3 regions of the Pseudoalteromonas sp. APC 3495 genome follow, and region 3 is predicted to be linked to each of the others. Evidence: predicted binding sites of a transcription regulator. Region 3 holds the regulator's gene; each other region holds the start of a gene.
What was found. Region 3 encodes ArgR, which controls arginine synthesis, uptake and breakdown. Its sites were predicted from a motif close to ANTGAATANNTATTCANT; they were not measured.
Positions count from the first base shown of each region.

Region 1 (7,405 bases), on a different contig from region 3:
AAGGTTTGATTTTTTCCATTGCTAAAAACTCATCGGGCTGATGCGCTTGGTTAATAGAGCCTGGCCCCATTACGATGGTTTCACAACCGAGTTGCTGTATAAATGGCGCTTCGGTACAGTAGTTAACAGCCACTGCTTTTTGCCCTGCTATATTTTCGGCTAATTTGACTAACGCGCTATCTGTGCTTCCCGTAAATGCTGGAATTGGCTCATGCAAATCAATTACGCTCACAGAGTTAGGGTATTGCTGGTTTATATCGTAGGTTGCATCAAGTACCAGTGCTTGAAGCTCTTGCACGCTTAAACCGGGAAGAGGGCGCATATCAATGTGCATTTCACAGCAGCCACAAATTCGGTTGGCATTGTCACCCCCATGAATATTGCCTAAGTTGAGTGTTGGATAAGGAATTTCAAAGTGATTTATTGAATATTTATTCTTAATTTGTTCTTTTAAGATCAGTAATTTTGTAATCACTTTATGCATTACTTCGATGGCATTAAGGCCCCGTTCGGGATCAGAGCTATGTCCTGAGCGACCAACGACTCTGATTGCTGTAGTCATATGGCCTTTATGGGTAAATACTGGTGTCATATCAGTGGGTTCACCAATAATACAGCGGCTTGGCTTTAAATTTGGGTGCTTACAAATTTGCTGTGCGCCAGCCATAGTGGTTTCTTCATCGGCGGTCGCTAATATTAAAATAGGTTGAGTTTGTTGCTTTTCATCAAGCTCACTAATAGCCTGCAGTACAAAAGCAAAAAAGCCTTTCATATCAATACTGCCTAAACCATATAATTTGTTATCAAGTTCGGTTAATTTAAATGGATTTTGATTCCAGCGGCTATCATCAAATGGCACCGTATCGGTGTGCCCCGCAAGCATTAACCCGCCATCGCCTTGTCCGCGTTTTGCTAATAAGTTGTAGCGGCCTTTACCACCTTCTAACTCTATTATTTCACAGGTAAAACCTAAGCTTTCACACCACTGAGCGAGTAGTTCAATTACGCTTTTATTGCTCATACACAAATGCTCTTCAATAGCGCTAATAGAGGGGGCAGCAATTAATTGCTGATACATCGAAATAAAAGACGGCAGAGACATAAAAAAATCCAAAATAAGTATTCAATTTAATTGCATAACAATATAAAAGTATTTATGATGAATATCAATTCACTTTTTAAGCATAAATATATTAAAGTTACGCCATGAAAATAATACGACGATAGTTATCACTCATTAATTTAATCAGTTTAGCTAGGTTGCAACCTAGTGTAAGTCAATAACATGGAATGTAGTCACTAATTTTAGATAAAGAGTAAATAATGAACGTAGTAATTATAGGTGCCAGCGGTTACAGCGGCGCAGAATTGGCTAGCTTAATTTCCAAACATCCAGCATTAACATTATCAGCATGTTATGTATCAGCGCAAAGCTTGGATAAACATAAACTGCTCAGTGAATTATACCCTGAGCACTTAGGGTTACTTGACTTACCTTTGCAACCACTTGATGAGAGTGCATTGAGTGATATAGCGCATTCAGCAGACTATGTGTGTTTATGCACTGACCATAAAGTAAGTGTTGATTTAGCCCCTCAGTTTTTAGCGATGGGCAAAAAGGTATTTGACTTGTCTGGTGGTTACCGTCTTGAAAGTAATGAAGATTACGTCACTTATTATGGTTTTGAACACCAGCATCCAGAGCTCCTCAATGAAGCTGCATATGGCCTTGCAGAGTGGAATAGTGAGGCCATTGCAAAGGCGCAGTTAGTCGCTGTAGCTGGCTGCTACCCAACTGCCGCATTAAACGCATTAAAGCCTCTTCAGCAAGCTGAGTTACTTAGTGATGAGCGGATTATTATTAATGCTGTATCGGGAGTAACTGGAGCAGGTCGTAAAGCAAGTATTGGCACGCATTTTTGCGAAGTATCGCTAGCTGCTTATGGTTTGTTTAACCATCGTCATGGGCCTGAGATACAGCAGTATCTTGGCCATAACGTGTTATTTACTCCTCATTTAGGTAATTTCCCGCGCGGTATTTTAGAAACCATTTATGTACAGCTAAAACCGGGTGTGACTAGTGAGCAAGTAACTAAAGCGTATCAAGTATTAGCAGATGAGCCGTTAATTCGATTGCTTGGTGGCAAAATTCCCTCCATTAAAGGGGTAGCAAAACAACCCTATGTTGATATTGCATGGCAGCAGAAAGACTCACAATTAATAGTAATGGCAGCGATTGACAATTTACTAAAAGGGGCGGCTGGTCAGGCTCTGCAATGTATTAATTTGTCAATGGGTTTGCCTCACACTACAGGTTTAGTAGGAGCGTTTAAATGAGCAGTAAAACGTGGGTTATTAAACTCGGTGGCGCAGTACTCAATACTGAAAATGCCGCTAAAGCGCTTTTTGAGGTTTTTAATGAGCAACATGATGCACAATTTGTCATTGTTCATGGCGGTGGCTCATTAGTTGACCATTGGCTAGCTGAAGCCGGTTTTGCCAGTGCTAAACACCAAGGTTTGCGTATCAGCCCTAAAGAACAGATGCCTTATATTGTAGGAGCATTAGCGGGAGCAGCAAACAAACAATTAATGGCGCAAGCAATGACTGCTGGGCACAAACCCGTTGGCTTGAGTTTATATGAAGCTGGAATAACAGCATCACAAAAATTAAAAGCGCTAGGGCAAGTAGGTCAATGCCATAGTAATGATGATTCTATTATTAATGAATTACTCAGTGGCGGGCGTTTACCTATAGTCAGCTCCATCGGTTTTGATGAGCAAGGGCTTTGGTACAACGTCAATGCTGACGAAGCAGCAGCCGCGATTGCGAGTAATTTAAACGCCGAACTTATTTTTATGACAGATGTAGAAGCGGTGCTTGATGTGAATAAGCATCCACTACATCAACTTGACACAAAACACATTGATACTTTAATTGCAGAGGGAGTAATTGTGGGCGGGATGGAGGTCAAAGTTAAGACCAGCCTTCACGCTGCCCAACATTTACGACGCGGTGTGTACATTTCCAGCTGGCAAAAGCCAGAAAATTTAACGGCTTTGCTGCAAGGCGAGCACGTCGGAACTAAAGTGACACCATAGGTTGAATATGTTTAAAGATTTTATAACGGGTCTAGAATTAGACCAACAAGGCGCCCTTAATTTATTAAAATTAGCGCAAGATATTAAAGAAAGCCCTGCAAAGTACAGCCAAGTGTTAGCTGGTAAGTCAGTGGTTACTCTGTTCGAAAAGCAAAGTTTACGTACGCGTTTATCGTTTGATATTGGTATAAACCGTTTAGGCGGTCATGCGGTTTATCTTGATCAACAAAACGGCGCGATGGGAGCTCGTGAATCAATAAAAGATTTTGCCTTGAATATTTCAACTTGGGCTGATGGTATCGTTGCCCGGGTTAATCAGCACAGTACGTTAACTACCTTAGGTGAGTATTCGTCTGTTCCTGTGGTTAATAGTTTGTGTGATTTATATCACCCATGCCAAGCCTTAGCTGATTTTTTAACGCTTCAAGAAGTGCACGGTGATGTTAGTCAGCTAAAGTTGGCTTATTTAGGTGAAGGTAATAACGTAACGCATTCACTGATGCTACTTGCAGCAACTTTAGGTACTGATTTTGTTGCTGTGACGCCAAAAGGCAGTTCGCCCGATTCGCAAATTCTTAAAAAAGCGGAGCAAATTGCCGCAATGAATGGGGCGTCTGTGATGGTAAGTGACAGAGTTGAGGCTGCGGTAGGTGCTAACGCAGTTTACGCTGATACCTGGGTTTCTATGGGAGACACCACACCGCTTGAGCAAGTGAAAGAAAAATACATGCCTTATCAATTAAATCAGGCATTACTTAAAAAAACTGGGGCTACCACGGTATTACATTGCCAACCGGCACACCGTGAGTTTGAAATTACCTCTGAGGTGATGGATGGCCCCGCATCAAAAATTATTCAACAAGCAGAAAATCGTATGCATGCGCAAAATGCTCTGCTTGTTACATTATTAAATCCAAATTTTGTTAAGGAACACCTATGAGTTCAATTAAAAAAGTCGTTTTAGCCTATTCAGGTGGTCTTGATACATCGGCTATTGTGCCATGGTTAAAAGAAAACTACGGCTGTGAAGTTATTGCCTTTGTGGCCGATGTTGGCCAGGGCGCAGAAGAACTTGAAGGCGTAGAAGCGAAAGCCATTGCATCGGGTGCATCTGAATGTTACGTAGTTGATTTGAAAGATGAAATGGTAAGTGATTACATTTACCCAACACTTAAAACAGGCTCTATATACGAAGGGACCTACTTACTAGGTACTTCTATGGCACGTCCAATCATCGCCAAAGCCCAAGTTGAAATTGCCCGTAAAGTGGGGGCAGATGCACTTTCTCATGGCTGTACGGGTAAAGGTAACGACCAAGTACGTTTTGAGTCATGTTTTGCAGCACTGGCTCCTGATTTAAAAGTGATTGCGCCATGGCGTGAGTGGGATTTATCAAGTCGTGAATCATTGCTTGATTACCTAGCTGAGCGTGATATTCCGTGTTCTGCATCAGCAACTAAAATTTACAGTCGTGATGCTAACGCATGGCATATCTCCCACGAAGGCGGCGAGCTTGAAGACCCTTGGTGTGAGCCAAGTGAGCAGGTATGGACCTGGACTAATTCACCAGAGCAAGCGCCCGATAAAGCTGAGCATGTCACTTTATCAGTTGTAGAAGGTGAAGTGGTTGCTGTAAACGGCGAACAATTAAAGCCTTACGACTGTTTAGTTAAACTAAACGACATTGCAGCCCCGCATGGTGTTGGTCGTGTTGATATTGTAGAAAACCGTTTAGTGGGCATGAAATCACGCGGTTGTTATGAAACACCAGGCGGTACAGTGATCATGGCGGCGCTTCAAGCAATTGATGAGCTCGTTCTTGATAAGTCAAGCCGTAAATGGAAAGAGGTACTCGGTGGTGAATTTTCGCATTTAGTCTACGACGGTCGTTGGTTTACGCCGCTTAAAGATTCTATTTTAGCCGGTGCAGAAGCGCTTTCTACGTTAGCGACAGGTGAAGTGGTACTTAAACTTTACAAAGGGCAAGTAACAGCGGTCCAGAAAAAATCACCTAACAGTTTATACAGCGAAGATTTTGCTACTTTTGGTGAAGACGATGTTTATGACCAATCGCACGCAGAAGGCTTTATTCGTTTATTCTCACTATCAAGCAGAATTTCAGCATTAGCTAAAAAGTAATTTTTTAAGCCCCTTGGAATTAAGGGGCTATTATCGGGTTTGGAGAGATTTCATGGCATTATGGGGCGGGCGTTTTTCTACGGGTCCAGATGAAGCGTTTAAACAATTTAACGATTCACTTCCCTTCGATTATCAATTAGCAGAGCAAGATATTATTGGCTCTGTTGCATGGGCTGGCGCACTTGAACAAGTCAACGTGTTATCTAATGACGAACACCAAAAGCTGGTATCGGCATTATATGAATTACTTGAAGAGGTAAAAGCAGATCCACACGCTGTTGCCACCTCAGGTGCTGAGGATATTCACTCGCATGTTGAAGCCGCGCTAATTGAAAAAGTGGGTGATTTAGCTAAAAAATTACACACTGGACGCAGTCGTAACGACCAAGTTGCTACCGACTTTAGATTATGGTGTCGCGATACCGCCGATCACATTTTAAAAGCGATTGTACAATTAAAAGCTGAATTTGTTAGCTTGGCTGAACGTGAGCTTGGCACAATATTGCCAGGGTATACGCACTTACAGCGTGCACAGCCGGTGTTATTTAGTCACTGGTGTATGGCTTATGTAGAAATGTTAGAGCGTGATGAAAGCCGGTTGCAAGATGCCCAAGCACGAATGAACTATTGTCCACTCGGCAGTGGCGCTCTTGCGGGAACTGCCTATCCGATTGACCGTCACGCACTTGCACAAGGGTTAGGGTTTACAGGCGCGACTAAAAACAGCCTTGATGGTGTATCTGATCGTGACTTTGTGGTTGAGCTATTAAGCTGTGCGTCTATCTCTATGATCCACTTATCGCGCATGTCTGAAGACTTGATTTTTTATAACTCAGGAGAAGCTGGGTTTATCGAACTGGCTGATAATGTTACATCGGGCTCATCTTTGATGCCGCAGAAAAAGAATCCAGATGCATTGGAGCTAATTCGTGGTAAAACAGGGCGGGTATTTGGTGCGTTTAGTGCAATGATGATGACTCTAAAAGCACTGCCGCTTGCCTACAATAAAGACATGCAAGAAGATAAAGAAGGCATTTTTGACGCTATGCCAACGTGGCTTGCTTGTATTCATATGGCGCAAGCGTGTATTAAGGGTGTAACAGTTAAAGCAGACAAAACCTTAGCAGCGGCAAAAGGTGGCCACGCAAATGCAACCGAGCTTGCTGATTATTTGGTAGCCAAAGGTGTACCGTTTAGAGAAGGGCATCATATTGTTGGGGTGTTGGTGCAATTAGCTATTAGTGAAGGTAAAACGTTAGAGGAGCTTTCACTTGAGCAGTATAAATCAGTAAACCCAGTGTTTGAAGATGATGTGTATCCGGTACTTGAAATTGATGCCTGTATTAAAGCACGTCAAGCACTTGGCGGAACCTCATTAGAACAAGTAAGTAAAGCGGTGAAAGACGCGAAAAAAAAACAGCAAATAACAGTTCGTGATGCAAACCTAGATGACGTGGAAGCAATCGCTAAACTCGTACAACACTGGGCAACAGTCGGCGAAAACTTACCGCGCGCTAAAAGTGACATGGTGCACTCAATTAATGAGTTTGCTGTAACCGAGATAAACGGTCAGGTATCAGGTTGTGCTTCATTATACATTTACGACACTGGATTAGCTGAAATACGCTCATTAGGTATTGACCCTAAAAGCGCAGTAACAGGCCAAGGGCGAGAGCTAGTAGAACATTTATTAGTAAAAGCCAAAAAATTGGCACTCAATCGTGTCATCGTTCTGACTCGTGTACCTGACTTTTTCGAAAATCAGCGCTTTAGTTTCTGTAGTAAAGAGAGCTTACCTGAAAAAGTCATGAAAGATTGTGAGCTATGTTTACGTAAAGAAAACTGTGATGAAGTCGCAATGGAATATATGTTAAAGCCAAGTAATAGCATGGAGATCCCTTGTAAAAACGTGGCTTGAGCAATCCCTAGGATAAAAAACGCACGGTGACCCCGATGCGTTTTTTTTTGAGTAAAATAAAATGATGTTTTAAATTAATATGCTATGAATTTAAAGTTGGCATATCTGTTGCATTTATAGTTCTGTAGTGTGTTGTTGAGTCAATTAATCAACGAAGGCAATACGTTACAGCAGTTATTTAGTAACTACTTCAGGTGGTGTGATTTAAATTTACGCCAATAATAAAAATTTAATACTCAAAAGGATT
Region 1 is NZ_JASDDA010000075.1:1,885-9,289, forward strand. Features, by position in the region: gene argE (acetylornithine deacetylase) at 1-1,102, opposite strand, end outside; gene argC (N-acetyl-gamma-glutamyl-phosphate reductase) at 1,324-2,337, shown strand; gene argB (acetylglutamate kinase) at 2,334-3,101, shown strand; gene QL984_RS17930 (ornithine carbamoyltransferase) at 3,109-4,041, shown strand; gene QL984_RS17935 (argininosuccinate synthase) at 4,038-5,240, shown strand; gene argH (argininosuccinate lyase) at 5,293-7,158, shown strand.
Region 1: a site for ArgR is predicted at 1,159-1,176, ahead of argC (N-acetyl-gamma-glutamyl-phosphate reductase). Genes of this name have one in related genera too.

Region 2 (7,405 bases), on a different contig from region 3:
AAGCGTATTAGAGTGCATAAGCTGCATAAAATAATCACTGTTGATTTCTTCAAGCTTTTTTTCTGGCATGTGCTGGTCGTTATGTAATTGACCATTAAATATTATTACCTGAGCAAGCTCAATTTGTTGTGACTTTAACGACTGGGTTAGCTCATTTAGGCTTTGCGCCGAGTAGTCGCTGTAGAAATAGGTTACCTTGTCATCATTATGCTCAATATTCGATGAGCTGACACAAATTATATTAAATTGTGTTGCTTGCTGATTTAAATGATTTACGTAGGACTGTGCAATGGCGCTACTGGCGCCAAATAAAATCACTGTTTTCATTTTTCACCTTTAGATTTCATATTGCATTGACCATTACTACACTGCGCATTGGGCATTAAAAAACGGCTAATGTGATGACGATATTTTGCAAAAAAAGTGTAAGCATGATCGGCAAAAAAGCGAATTACTGGCAAACGAATTATTTTAAGCCAGCGGTATTTTCCAACGATGCGCCAAGCTTGATAAGTGACGTCTAAGCCGTAAATCATCTGCCCCTTATCAGTTTGGGCGTGCAATAAATCCATGGCATTTTGTTTATCGATTGCAGGAAAACGCTCACTAAAATCATCCGCATTTAAATCTTCTAGTGTAATTTTATGATCAACATCGGCACGTTTTAAATGTTGCATTTCTGCATTGCAAAGGGGGCAATTACCATCGTAAAAAATGATCATGTCATCGCTTTGTGTTTATTTTACATATGCTTTTTTACGACAAGGCGATGCAAATGGATCTATTAAATATTCCCGCTTAATGATATTAATAGGTCTCCAAGAAACGAAGGAGAGCTAGAAATGAGTGAACAATATGCCGCCTTGCGAGGTAATGTTAGTCTACTTGGTCAATTATTAGGACAAACTATTAAAGATGCCCAAGGCCAAGAGATTTTAGATAAAGTAGAAGAAATTCGGGCTTTATCAAAATCATCTCGCAGTGGCAATGAAGCCGATCGCCAAGCGTTAATTGATGTACTCCATGCGCTTAGTGATGAGGAGCTTTTACCGGTTGCCCGTTCATTTAATCATTTTTTAAACTTAGCTAATGTTGCTGAGCAGTTTCATACCGTATCACGTTTTAATGATGTTGGTTTTTGCCAACTAAATCCTCTCACTCAAACATTAAAAACGTTAGCAGCAAAGGCCGAACAAGGTCAGCTTAATCATAATCATTTAGCCGACACACTCTCAAAACTCCACATAAACTTAGTACTAACCGCTCACCCAACCGAAGTGACTCGCCGTACTATTATTAACAAACATGTTGAACTAAGCGATTGTTTAGCGTCGCTTGAGCGCACCGACAACCTTGCGCAGGAGCGCGAAGCGATATTAAATCGAATTGCGCAGCTAATTAGCCAAGCTTGGCATACTGACGATATTCGTCGTTCTCGCCCAAGTCCAGTTGATGAAGCTAAATGGGGCTATGCGGTAATTGAAAATAGCTTATGGGATGCCGTGCCACGTTTTTTACGTGAGTTTAGCCAGCATGTTAAACAGCATTTGAGCCTTGAGCTACCAGCTAACTACAGTCCGATAGAATTTACGTCATGGATGGGGGGGGATCGAGATGGTAACCCGTTTGTAACCGCCGAGGTGACTAAGCAAGTACTCGATCATGGCCGTTGGATGGCGCTGGATTTATATCAGCGTGATTTAGAAACTTTGTGTGCTGAACTTTCCATGTCTGATGCCAGCGATGAGCTTATTAAGCTGGCAGGGCAAGAGTTTGAACCTTATCGAGCCGTGCTCAAAGAGCTTAAAAATCAAGTGGCTGAAACAGTGATGTACTTAAGCGCTAAAATTAAAAATAAGCGTACAGAATCACAAGATTTAATTACTGATATTAACCAAATTAAGCACCCAATTGAGGTGTGTTATCGCTCATTGTTAAAATGCAATATGCAAGTGGTTGCTGATGGCTTGCTATTAGATGTGATCCATCGTGTAAATAGCTTTGGTTTGCGTTTGGCAAAACTGGATGTGCGACAGGATTCGTCAAGACACAGCGATGTGTTTTCAGAATTAACTCGTCATTTAGGTATTGGCGATTACAATCAATGGGAAGAGCAAGACAAACAAGCTTTTTTACTGACAGAGCTAAATTCACGTCGTCCGCTTATTCCTAGGCATTGGCAACCAAGTCCAGAAGTGCAAGAGGTGCTTGATACCTTTGATGTTATTGCCCAGCAAGATGAAAAAACCTTTGGTTTATACATTATATCTATGGCACGAACCGCCTCTGACATATTAGCAGTGCAGCTATTACTTAAAGAGTCTGGCTGTGGTTTTGAACTGCCTGTGGCGCCTTTATTCGAAACCTTGGATGATTTAAACGATGGCCACAACGTGATCACTACGCTTTTAAATAACGAGTGGTACCGTGGACACATTAAAAACACCCAAAATGTAATGATTGGCTATTCAGACTCAGCCAAAGATGCAGGCATGATGGCTGCTGGTTGGGCACAATATGAGGCAATGGATAAGCTCGTACAACTAGCGGATGAACGCGGTATTGAGCTTATTTTATTCCATGGACGTGGTGGTACGGTTGGACGTGGTGGTGCGCCTGCTGCACAAGCATTGCATTCTCAGCCGCCGGGGTCGTTAAAAGGCGGGCTTAGGGTAACAGAGCAAGGTGAAATGATCCGCTTTAAATTTGGCCTGCCTAATGTTGCATTACAAAGCTTAAATATTTATGCAGGTGCGGTACTACAAAGTAATTTATTGCCACCACCAGAGCCTAAATCACAGTGGCGCGAAGTAATGGCATTAATTAGCGATGTGTCGTGTGAGCATTACCGTAATGTGGTGCGCCACGATGAAAACTTTGTACCTTACTTTAGAATGGCGACACCTGAATTAGAACTGTCAAAACTACCGTTAGGCTCAAGGCCTGCAAAACGAAATCCAAATGGAGGGGTTGAGAGCTTACGTGCTATTCCATGGATTTTTGCGTGGAGTCAAAACCGGTTAATGTTACCTGCATGGTTAGGTGCATTAAGTGGACTTAAAGCCGCGCTTGAAAAATATGGGATTGAAACCTTAAGCGAAATGAGTTTGCAATGGCCGTTCTTTAGAGCACGTTTAGAAATGCTAGAAATGGTATTTAGTAAAGCGGATAGCTGGTTGAGTGAGCATTACGATAATGCGCTGGTGGAAGAGATGTATAAGCCTTTAGGTGTTGCCTTGCGAGAGGAACTTGGTGAGGCGATGACGTTAGTGCAATCATTAAGCCCACAAAAAAGCTTATTGGCTGATCAGCCTTGGATCAAAGAGTCTATTGGGCTTAGAAACCCATACACCGACCCGCTTAATGTATTACAAGTTGAGTTATTACGTCGTTCTCGTGGCGATGATAAAGGCAATGAAAATGATATAGACAATGCCTTGATGATCACTATGACCGGTATTGCAGCGGGTATGCGTAATACAGGTTAATCCAAAACTAGATTAGTTTTAGAGGGAACACACGACGTGTTCCCTTTTTTTACGTTGAATAGGCTGGTATTTAGTTTGCCAACCTTTTACACTACTTGGCCATTGAACAAATAAAAACTATTATGGCTTCAGCAACTTTTAAAGTGCAACATAATACAGCACTTAGCAATTCACACATTTCTCTAAACGTAGCGCAAACGCAAGCTCTACGCAGTCAATTAAAAACTCAACGCGGTATTTTATATTCAAGCGATATTAAAGCGCTTTGCACCGAGCTTAATGTTAGCGACGATGCATTATTACAAGGCTTAGTGCCTATGGCTTCAGAGTTTTCCGTTGCACCTATTTCCAAATTTCATGTCGGCGCAATTGTAAAAGGGCTCGATTCACAAGGAAACACTACTTTTTACTTTGGCGCTAACGCTGAGTTTGACCATCAAGCACTTAGTTTAGTGGTGCACGGTGAGCAATCTGCAATTAATAATGCCTGGTTAAATGGCGGTAAAAAAATTCTTAAAATAGCGATTAGTGATGTCCCATGTGGGTACTGTCGTCAATTTATGAATGAACTCGCTGATGCGAAAGAGCTTGATATTTTACTGCCAGCACAAAACTTTAAATTGGCAGAGTTATTACCTCATTCATTTGGACCAACCGATTTAGGCAATGAGCACAGCTTATTTAACCCAGCAGAGCAAACTAATTGTTTTGAAAACAAACAACTTGATGAAAAGCTGATGAGCTATGCTTTAGCGGCTTATGTGCCATACAGCCAAAATTACAGTGCAGTAAAAATAAGTACGTTTGAAAACGGTGATTTTTATGGCAGCTATGCAGAAAATGCAGCGTACAGCCCGAGTTTATCGCCATTACAAAGTGCTGTGAGTCAGTTGTTTTTAGCAGGACTGAGCTTTGATAAGCAAACAGTTAAATCAGTTACGTTATTAGAAACGGCTGGTCATGAAAACCAATCAGGGGTGGCAAAAGCCGTGTTAGCAAGCTTTACTGGCTTGCCAACACTTGAGGTTATTAGCGCAACATTAGCCAAGTAACACTTTAGCGGCTTCAAGTACCACGGCAACCGATTTTTTCTCAATCTCGCCGTGGTCTACGTTAGGAATTTCTTGACGTGTTCTATTTACTAATACACCTGCAACACAGGCTGCTTGTAGGCCAAGAGCGGCACACATAGTAAATAAAGTAGCCGATTCCATTTCGTAGTTCATCACGCCTAGTTTTTGCCATTCTTCACAGCTACCCTGTAATGACTTAGGAACATAACCAGAATGCGTATCGTAACGCTCTTGTCCTGGGTAGAAGGTATCGCTTGAAGCGGTGATACCGATATGAAAATCGATGTTTAGGTTTTCACAGGCTTTTACCATCGCTTGAGTGGCAAAAAAATCAGAAACAGCAGGGTAGCACAGCGGTGCAAAATGCTGACTCGCGCCATCCAAACGAACTGAGGCTTGGCTAATTAAAATATCGCCTTCGTTAATGTGCGGCTGAATCGCGCCTGTTGTGCCAATGCGAAGAAAGCTACGTACGCCAAGTTGAGCCAGTTCTTCAACCGCAATTGACGTTGAAGGGCCGCCGATACCGGTTGAACATACAACCACTGAGTGGCCGTTTAATTGGCCTAAATAAATGTGAAACTCACGCGTTTGAGCAAGGCAGGTTGGATTATCTAAGAACTGTGAAATGCGTGCTGCACGATCTGGATCCCCTGGAACAATAGCCAGTTTTGCACCTTTTAAATCATCAATACACAGTCCTAAGTGAAATACCTTTTCCATAACTAAGCCTTTTTAATAAGAGTTGTTGTCAATTTAACATGATTACGAGAAACCTAAATGAAGTACAGGACGGATGTCCGTATTGATTTATTCATCAACTCTGAATATTCAATCAATGGCTAAAATTACTAACAAAATGAGCCAGTTGACTTGTTTGCTCAGACACTATATTCATACCTCAGAGCAAACCAGTAGCTAGCCAAAAGAGTTGTTAGCTAAATTTTAAATTGTTTATATTCATAAGGTTAGTTAGTAGGTTTTGTATTGTTTTGCCACTGACCTAACCTCGCAAAACACAACGTTCAGTGATTTTTATAACCACATACAATTAATTTTTAATTTATTCAGCGTTCGTCGTTTTGCATAACTACTCAATAATAGACAAGATATTCAGATTGAAAAAGGGTTTACAATGAGCACACAATTTCAAGCATTTAAAAATAAAGTTGAACACTGTTTATGTGCACCTGGCGACGGTGTATTTACGGTTAATACGGCAAAAGAACGCAAAGCAGCACTCAGAAATAAATTATATGGTCAAACTGAAAATGTCGATGCTTTATGGCGTGACTCGCTAAATGAATTACCTAACTCACCCCACAAAGCGGTTATGCTGGGGATTAGCTCTGATTGTGGTGGTGGTATTTTACGCGGTGCAAACTGGGGGCCTTTATTTTTACGTTCAGCTTTAATTGACCAGCAAACACAGTGTCGTTCATTTGACTTAGGTGATGTGCGCGTAATACCGCATTTATTACACGATAAATACTTAAACGAGGCAACAATTACCAATTGCCAAAAAGCGCTTTATGGCAATGACAATAACGACCATTTCGTAAGTCCACTGTCTATTACCGAAGATGTATGTGACAGCTTTTATGCAACATTCCAAGATAAAGGCATTTTTGGCATTGGTGGCGATCATTCTATTAGTTACCCGCTGACAAAAGCGTACTTAAAAGCAAAGCGTAGCCAAGGTAAGCGTACGGCTATTATTCATTTCGACGCCCACACCGATTTATTGGTTGAGCGTTTAGGCATCGATTTATGTTTTGGCTCTTGGTGTACCCATATTTTAGAATTTTTACCCGCGCCACATCATTTAATTCAATTTGGTATTCGCTCAAGTGGTAAGCCTAAATCACATTGGGAAAGTACCTTTGGCGTTAAACAGCACTGGGCTGCTGAAATTATTGAGCGTGGCGCAGCCGCTGTTGCTGCCGATACAATCGCGCAACTAAAGGCTGACAAGGTTGATGAAGTGTATGTAAGCTTTGATATTGACGCACTAGATGCTCAATTTGCCTCAGCAACAGGTACACCTGAAGAAAATGGATTAACACCACAGCATGCGCTTGATATTTTGTCAGCCATTGCCGATGAGTTTCCAATAACCGGTGCAGATATGATGGAAATCGCGCCGTTTACCGACAGCTCATTAGTGGGTCAATCAAGCTCAGAGACGACGCTTAGAGAAGGCGCTAAAATTTCAGCATTCTTAATTGCAGCAATGAATCGTTAATCCTAAAGGTCAAAATTGGCTATTTGTAAATAATCCGCTATATTAAATTTGCTTTTATCAAAAAAGTAACATCTTAAATTTTATATAGTGGGTTATTGTGACTAAGTGGTATTGTGTATTATTGTTCATTGTAAGTCATCATTGTACGGCTAAACTTATTGTTGTGACAGAGAACTTTGCGCCTGCGCAGTATCTGGACGCGAATAACAATTTAGTAGGTGATGCTGCCGATAAAGTCCGATTAGTGCTTGATAGCGTAGGTATTGATTATTCAATTTCTGTAAACGATTGGAGTATGGCTTACAATATTGCACTGAGAGATCCCCAAACCTGTATATTTTCTATTTCTCGTTCGCCTGAGCGGGAACATAATTTTATTTGGTTTGCTAAGCTTGCCCAATTTGACACTAATTTTTACTCCCTTAAAAGCAAAGGTATTTCCTTAACTAATTTAGAGCAGGCAAAGCAATACCGTATTGCGGTTTTAAAAGATAACTACAGCCATCATTACTTACTTTCAAAGGGCTTTAAAGAAAACGAAAATTTAATGCTGTTTAGTAGTTTTGATAATATTTTTAAGATAATCCAAACCCGAAGTT
Region 2 is NZ_JASDDA010000061.1:3,997-11,401, forward strand. Features, by position in the region: gene QL984_RS16950 (SDR family NAD(P)-dependent oxidoreductase) at 1-327, opposite strand, end outside; gene QL984_RS16955 (DUF393 domain-containing protein) at 324-722, opposite strand; gene ppc (phosphoenolpyruvate carboxylase) at 843-3,488, shown strand; gene cdd (cytidine deaminase) at 3,611-4,540, shown strand; gene udp (uridine phosphorylase) at 4,529-5,284, opposite strand; gene QL984_RS16975 (arginase family protein) at 5,697-6,806, shown strand; gene QL984_RS16980 (transporter substrate-binding domain-containing protein) at 6,904-7,405, shown strand, end outside.
Region 2: a site for ArgR is predicted at 5,643-5,660, ahead of QL984_RS16975 (arginase family protein). Genes of this name have one in related genera too.

Region 3 (7,405 bases):
ATCAACTCTCTGGTGGGCAACAGCAGCGAGTAGCGATTGCACGCGCATTAGCTTATAAACCTAGCTTACTGTTACTTGACGAGCCATTTTCTAATATTGATACCCAAGTACGATTTGAGTTAATTGCCGACATTAGGCGCATTATTAAGGCGCAGCAAGTATCGGCTGTGTTTGTTACTCACTCAAAAGAAGAGGCGTTTGCTTTTTCAGATACGCTTGCGGTTATGCACCAAGGTAAAATTGCGCAGCAAGGTACGCCAGAACAGCTTTTTGCTAAACCACGTTCAAAGGAGGTTGCAGAGTTTCTGGGTCAGGGCATATACTTAAGCGCAACCGTATTAACCGCCACTGAATATCAAACGCAGTTTGGGGTGGTTGAATCAATACAGCCACAGCAGCATGGCGTGGCCGATATGGGCGTTATTTATGTGCGTCCGCATCAACTTGAACTTGCTAGTAATAACGATACTCAACAGCAATCTGAGCGGGTTAGTGTATTAAGTAGTCGCTTTATTGGCTCTGCTTATGTATACACTGTGGTTATTGCTGAGCAAGAAATAGAAGTTGCAGCCCAGTATGGCCAGTCATTTGAAATTAATGAACAGGTTATAATAAAAATAAAACCGCACACGGTGAATTTTTTTGAATCGTAATTAATCGCTGTGTTTTGCTCTAAAAAGTAAGGAATAACAATGGCGCAAGCGCAATCAGGGATTTGTGCTGAAGCAAACTTACACGGTTTGCACTTATTTTTTAATGTACTTGATGGTCACGACGAATCACTTCGCGCTAAGCTTAAAAAAGTGAGCGATATTGAAGATGAGTTTAGTGATCAATTCTCTGAATCTATGCTTTCTTGTATGGTCGCCATTGGCGCGCAATATTGGCCACACATTCTGCCCGATTATATGCCAAGCGAGCTGCAAAGCTTTCCTAATATTACCCATAGCGATTTTGTGATGAGTGCAAGGCCTTGCGATTTATTTGTGCAAATCCGCTCAGACAGAGAAGATGTGAACCACCTGTTTGCATTGCAAATATTAAAACTTTTCAACCCTGATGTTGAGCTGGTGGAGCAAATTCGTAATTTTCGTTTTCTAGATGGCCGTGATTTTAATGGTTTTATTTATGCCGGTGATACACCGCATGGTCGTCAAAAACGGGTTACGGCCCTCGTTAATAAGCCTGATAGCTTTGAAGATCAAGGCAGCTATATTCATGTTCAGCGCTATAAGCATGACTTAACGTTATGGCAGCACTTGTCGTTGCAAGAACAAGAACAAATAATGGGGCGTACTCGTCTCGACAATACCCTAATAAGCCCCGCACTTGAAAGCAGCCATGCAACCCGAAGTGAATTAAAAGATGAACAGGGGCAAGCATTATTACTAAATCAAAGTATGCCTTATGGCGACGTGTATGAGCAGGGGATGTTAATGATTACGTGCTCGGCTAAAGGGGATGCGTTCGAGAAAGTACTCAATAGCCGATTAGGGCAGGGGGAGTATTACGACCATTGGCTTGATTTTACTCAAGCAGATATGGGCTCTGCGTTTTTTGCACCCTCAGTGCGATTTCTAAAGCAGCTATAAAACAAGCCAGTAACGGCTACGTATTAGTATAGCCGTAACAGTGATAACCAAACGAGTTTAAACCGTATCAAACAAAATACGCACACGCTCTAATGTGAGGTCTATTTCTGATACTTTCGCTGGCGCAATAAAAATAGTGTCATCGCCGGCAATTGTTCCTAATACGCCATCTGCTTTACCTAATGAGTCAAGTAAACGGGCAATTAGCTGAGCAGCCCCAGGACTGGTGCGAATAATAATCATCATTTCGTTATGCATAATGTCAATAACTAACTGGCGTAACGGGCTTTTAGCGGTTGGTACACCCATTTCGGCAGGTAAACAGTACACCATTTCTTGTTTTGCATTGCGGGTGCGTACCGCGCCAAACTTACTTAACATCCGCGACACTTTACTTTGGCTAATATTATCAAAGCCTTGTTCTTTTAATGCGTCAACTATTTCGCCTTGTGAGCCAAAATTCTCTTCTTTTAAAAGTGCTTTAAAGGCTTTTACCAATGCTTCTTGTTTGTCTTGTGGTTGCATAGTGTCTAATTAGTTATGTTGTCGATACTGCAAATTCTACACAAAAATGCATATTTATGCAGCAGTTGTTTAGGTTTTGCTGCGTTTAAACAGCAAAGTTTACAACTATGGTCGAAAATATAGCTAAAATAGGCAGGATAAATTTGTTTTTAGTCGCTAATTTCTTTATCTTATAAACCACAAATATTTCCTTCCTCAAATCACGGAGAATTCCAATGAAAGTTGCTGTATTAGGTGCTGCAGGTGGTATCGGTCAAGCGTTGTCTTTATTATTAAAAACAGGCTTACCAGCTGGTTCAGAATTATCACTATATGATGTTGCGCCAGTAGTTCCTGGTGTTGCTGTTGACCTTTCTCATATCCCAACAGATGTAAAAGTTGAAGGTTTTGGTGCAGATGCACTAGATAAAGCATTAACAGGTTGTGATATTGTTTTAATCCCAGCGGGTATGCCACGTAAGCCAGGTATGGATCGTGCTGATTTATTTAATGTTAACGCTGGTATCATTAAAACATTAGCAGAAGGCATTGTTGCTAACTGTCCTAAAGCGCTTGTAGGTATTATCACTAATCCAGTTAATGGAACTGTACCGATTGTTGCTGAAGTATTCAAAAAAGCAGGTACTTACGATGCTAAGCGTGTATTTGGTATTACAACTTTAGATGTGATCCGTTCTGAAGCGTTTATTGCTGAACTTAAAGGCGTAGACGTAGCAAGTGTTAAAGTACCAGTGATTGGTGGCCACTCAGGCACAACCATTCTACCGTTACTTTCTCAAGTTGAAGGTGTTACTTTCACTGATGAAGAAGTAGCTACACTAACTCCTCGTATCCAAAACGCAGGTACTGAAGTAGTTAATGCTAAAGCGGGCGGTGGTTCTGCAACATTATCTATGGGTGCTGCTGCAGCACGTTTTTGTATGTCTTTAGTTAAAGGCTTACAAGGTGAAGACGTTGTAGATTATGCATACGTTGCTGTTGAAAATGGCGATGCAGAGTACTTTGCACACCCGGTACGTTTAGGCAAAAATGGCGTAGAAGAAATTCTTTCTTACGGCACTCTAAGCGCATTTGAAGAGCAAGCTAAAAATGACATGCTTGAAACGCTGAAAAAAGATATCAAAGAAGGTGTTGATTTTATGGCGTAATAGCCAAAATTAACCCATAAAAAAAGCCTGCATTTGCAGGCTTTTTTATTGCTCGGAATTATCTACACAGTATTACTTAGTGGTCGCGGTCAACCGCTATTCTAGCTAAGCTAATTAGTGCTTGCTTGTAACTCGACTCAGCTAAGCAATCTAAACAGGCAATTGCTTTATTAGCTTCTTGCTCGGCTTTTTTCATTGTGAACTCAAGGGCATTGGTATGTTTGAGCGCAGCCAGTATCTCGTCAAGGTGCTCCATACCATTACAGTGCTCAATAGCGTCTCTTATTAACTGTGTTTGATGCTCACTACCGTGTTGCATTGCATATATAAGAGGTAACGTCGGCTTACCTTCAGCTAAATCGTCGCCAATGTTTTTACCAAGTTGGTCGGCATCAGCGTTGTAATCTAAAACATCATCCACTAACTGAAAAGCAGTACCTAAATGCATGCCATACAAATTAAGTGCCTCTAGTACACTATCGTCTTGCTCAGTAATAATGGCCGCAAGACCCGTCGCTGCTTCAAATAGCTTGGCGGTTTTAGAATAAATAACCTGCATATAACTGGCTTCAGTGGTATCAGGGTCGTTGCAGTTCATTAATTGCAGCACTTCACCTTCAGCAATAATGTTGGTTGCATCAGCCAGTACTTGCATTATTTGCATTTTACCAAGACCCACCATTAGCTGAAACGAGCGGGTGTAAATAAAATCACCCACCAGTACGCTAGCAGCATTACCAAACTCAGCATTTGCTGTAGGTGTGCCACGGCGCAAATTAGATTCATCTACAACATCATCATGTAAAAGCGTTGCGGTATGAATAAATTCAATGATAGTTGCTAGCGTAATGTGATCTTTGCCTTGGTAACCTAGCGCTTTAGCCGCCAAAATAGCCAACATAGGGCGAACACGTTTGCCACCGCTGTTAACAATATACAAACCAAGTTGATTAACTAACGCCACATCTGAGCGCATTTGCGCATGTATTAGTTGATTGACGTCATTCATATCGCTTTCGATTAACGCCTGGATAGCTTTTATATCCATTGATCTCCGAGCCAATTTTAATGTGTGAACGGCGCAGATTGTACAACAAAAAATGCATTAGCTCGATATTTTGTGATGATTCCTTAAAAAAACACCCTTAAGTAGGTTAAATGACCTATTAACCTTGTGAATAATTGATTAAACACCCTGGTTTAATTTTGAATCACCCTTGGCGGTTAATTGAACTACATAGGCTCGCTTTGCTATTGCTAATTTATTTTCTGTAACCGTTAAAAAGCGCTTGGCAAAGGGGGATTTTAATATAAAATAGAGGAAATATTGAATTGCTCTCAATGCAGCTACTTTTTATTCATTTAATTACAAAAAGAGGCTTGCTAGTTTTTACGCATTAGCGTAAACTTCGCGCCCTATTGAAGAATATTTTAGTTGCGTCGATTTGAGGGCGCACAGACGGAGTTAATTATGTACGCGGTTTTCCAAAGTGGTGGTAAACAGCACCGTGTGACTGAAGGTCAAACAATTCGTCTTGAGAAATTAGACGTTGAAACTGGTGCAGCAGTTGAATTTGATTCAGTACTTTTAGTTGCTGATGGTGAGAAGATCGAGATTGGTGTACCGTTCGTAAACGGTGGTAAAGTAACAGCTGAGGTTGTTTCACACGGTCGCGGTGAGAAGATTAAGGTTGTTAAATTTAGACGCCGTAAGCATTCTCGTAAGCAAATGGGCCATCGTCAATGGTTCACAGAAGTTAAAATCACTGGCATTAGCGCTTAATTAGAGGTACTTAGAAATGGCACATAAAAAAGCAGCTGGTAGTACTCGTAACGGTCGCGATTCAGAAAGCAAACGCCTAGGTGTTAAGCGTTTTGGTGGCGAATCAGTTCTAGCGGGTAGCATCATTGTTCGTCAGCGTGGAACTCGTTTCCACCCAGGCGCAAACGTAGGTATCGGTAAAGACCACACTATCTTCGCAAAAGCAGATGGTAAAGTTCAGTTTGAACAAAAAGGTCCTTTAAACCGTAAATACGTAACTATCGTAGCTGAGTAATCAGTAAGGTAGTTAAAAAACCCCGCCTTTGCGGGGTTTTTTGTTTTAAGCATGTTTAAATATATACCCAAGTGTTTTTATGCTCAGTGTGCTCTATAAGCCACTTAGGTATATAATAGAGTTATTAACAAGCCAATCCCTAAAGTGAGTAATCATGAAGTTTGTAGATGAAGTAGAAATTCGCGCAGAAGCTGGTGACGGTGGCAGCGGCATCGTGTCTTTTCGTCGTGAGAAATATGTTCCAGATGGTGGACCTGATGGCGGTGACGGTGGAGACGGTGGTAGTGTTTATCTACAAGCTGATGAAAACTTAAATACCCTTATTGACTATCAATTCGAGCGTTTTCATAGAGCAGAACGCGGTACAAACGGTCAAAGCCGTAATTGTACGGGTAAGAAAGGTGAAGACCTGATCGTTAAAGTGCCTGTTGGTACACGTATTATTGATGTTGATACACAAGAATCATTAGGGGATTTAACCCAAGATGGTCAACGAATTGTGGTTGCAAAAGGCGGTTTCCATGGCTTGGGGAATGCGCGTTTTAAATCAAGTACTAATCGTGCTCCACGTCAAAAAACACTTGGCACACCGGGTGAAGTACGTAACCTTAAGTTAGAGCTAATGCTACTCGCTGATGTCGGCTTACTAGGCTTACCAAATGCAGGCAAATCAACCTTTATCCGCAGTGTGTCAGCTGCAAAACCTAAAGTAGCTGATTATCCATTTACTACGCTGATTCCTAACTTAGGGGTTGTTCGTCCGGAAGCAAACAAATCATTTGTCATCGCTGATATTCCAGGTTTGATTGAAGGCGCGTCAGAGGGTGCGGGATTAGGTATTCGCTTCTTAAAGCATTTAGAGCGTTGTCGTGTGCTTTTACATATTATAGATGTAATGCCAGTTGATGGCTCTAACCCTGTTGATAATGCATTTGCAATCATCAACGAGCTACACCAGTACAGCCCTAAGCTTGCTGAAAAGCCACGCTGGTTAGTATTTAATAAAATTGATTTATTGCCTGAAGATGAAGCCAAAGCCTTATGTGAGCAAATTGCAGAAGAGTTGGGTGAGTCTGAAAATATTTACAGTATTGCTGCAATTAATAAATTAAATACGCAGCCATTAATTCACGACATCATGACGCTACTTGATAACATGCCTAAAGAGAAGTTTGTAGAAGTGGCAGACGAAGAGGTTGAATTTAAGTGGGATACCTACCATCAAAAAGCCACTAAAGGCGATGATGATGACTGGGATGATTGGGATGAAGATGATTACGACGTAGAAGTTGTCTACGAGCGTTAATAATTGTTTATATTTAAAAGGAGCTAACGCTCCTTTTTCTTTGATTAATAATAAAGTATTGGGTATTTAGTGTGATAATTTCAATGATTGCAGCAATGGCAAATAACCGTGTCATTGGCTTAGATAATAAAATGCCATGGCATTTACCTGGTGACCTTCAGCACTTTAAAAAAGTAACCTCTGGTAAACCCGTTATTATGGGGCGCAAAACATTTGAATCAATAGGCCGACCGTTACCTGGGCGACGTAATATTATTATTACTCGTAATAAAGACTATCACGCATCAGGAATTGAAACAGTAACCACACCAGAAGCTGCACTTGAGCTTGTTAATGATGTTGCAGAGGTGATGATAATTGGTGGCGGAAACATCTACCAGCAGTTTTTAGCGCAGGCGCAGCGCTTGTATTTAACCTTTATAGACTTAGATGTTGAAGGGGATACACAATTTCCTGATTATAAAAGTGTTGCAAACTGGCAAATTGAAGATGAAATGTTGATGACGCCCGATGATAAAAATAAATATAGTTATAAGTTCGTAACTTTGAATAAAGTTTCTTAACATTATTGCGAAAATCTGAGCGTGTTGGTACAATATTAAACAGTCGAGTACGAAAAAAGTATTAATATAGGGTGTCCAATCAATGATTAAATTACCAAAGCTAGTTGTAATTGCTGCTATTGCAGCGGGTTCGTTCGCTTATACTGCGCCTGTAAGCGCTGATGATCAGTTAGCTGTTTCAGTCTGTGAATACATTGCCGCTGATGATAAAAAT
Region 3 is NZ_JASDDA010000038.1:12,144-19,548, forward strand. Features, by position in the region: gene QL984_RS14155 (ABC transporter ATP-binding protein) at 1-653, shown strand, start outside; gene QL984_RS14160 (Dyp-type peroxidase) at 693-1,592, shown strand; gene argR (transcriptional regulator ArgR) at 1,650-2,117, opposite strand; gene mdh (malate dehydrogenase) at 2,333-3,265, shown strand; gene ispB (octaprenyl diphosphate synthase) at 3,342-4,313, opposite strand; gene rplU (50S ribosomal protein L21) at 4,737-5,048, shown strand; gene rpmA (50S ribosomal protein L27) at 5,065-5,322, shown strand; gene cgtA (Obg family GTPase CgtA) at 5,477-6,628, shown strand; gene folA (type 3 dihydrofolate reductase) at 6,700-7,191, shown strand; gene QL984_RS14200 (DUF3718 domain-containing protein) at 7,274-7,405, shown strand, end outside.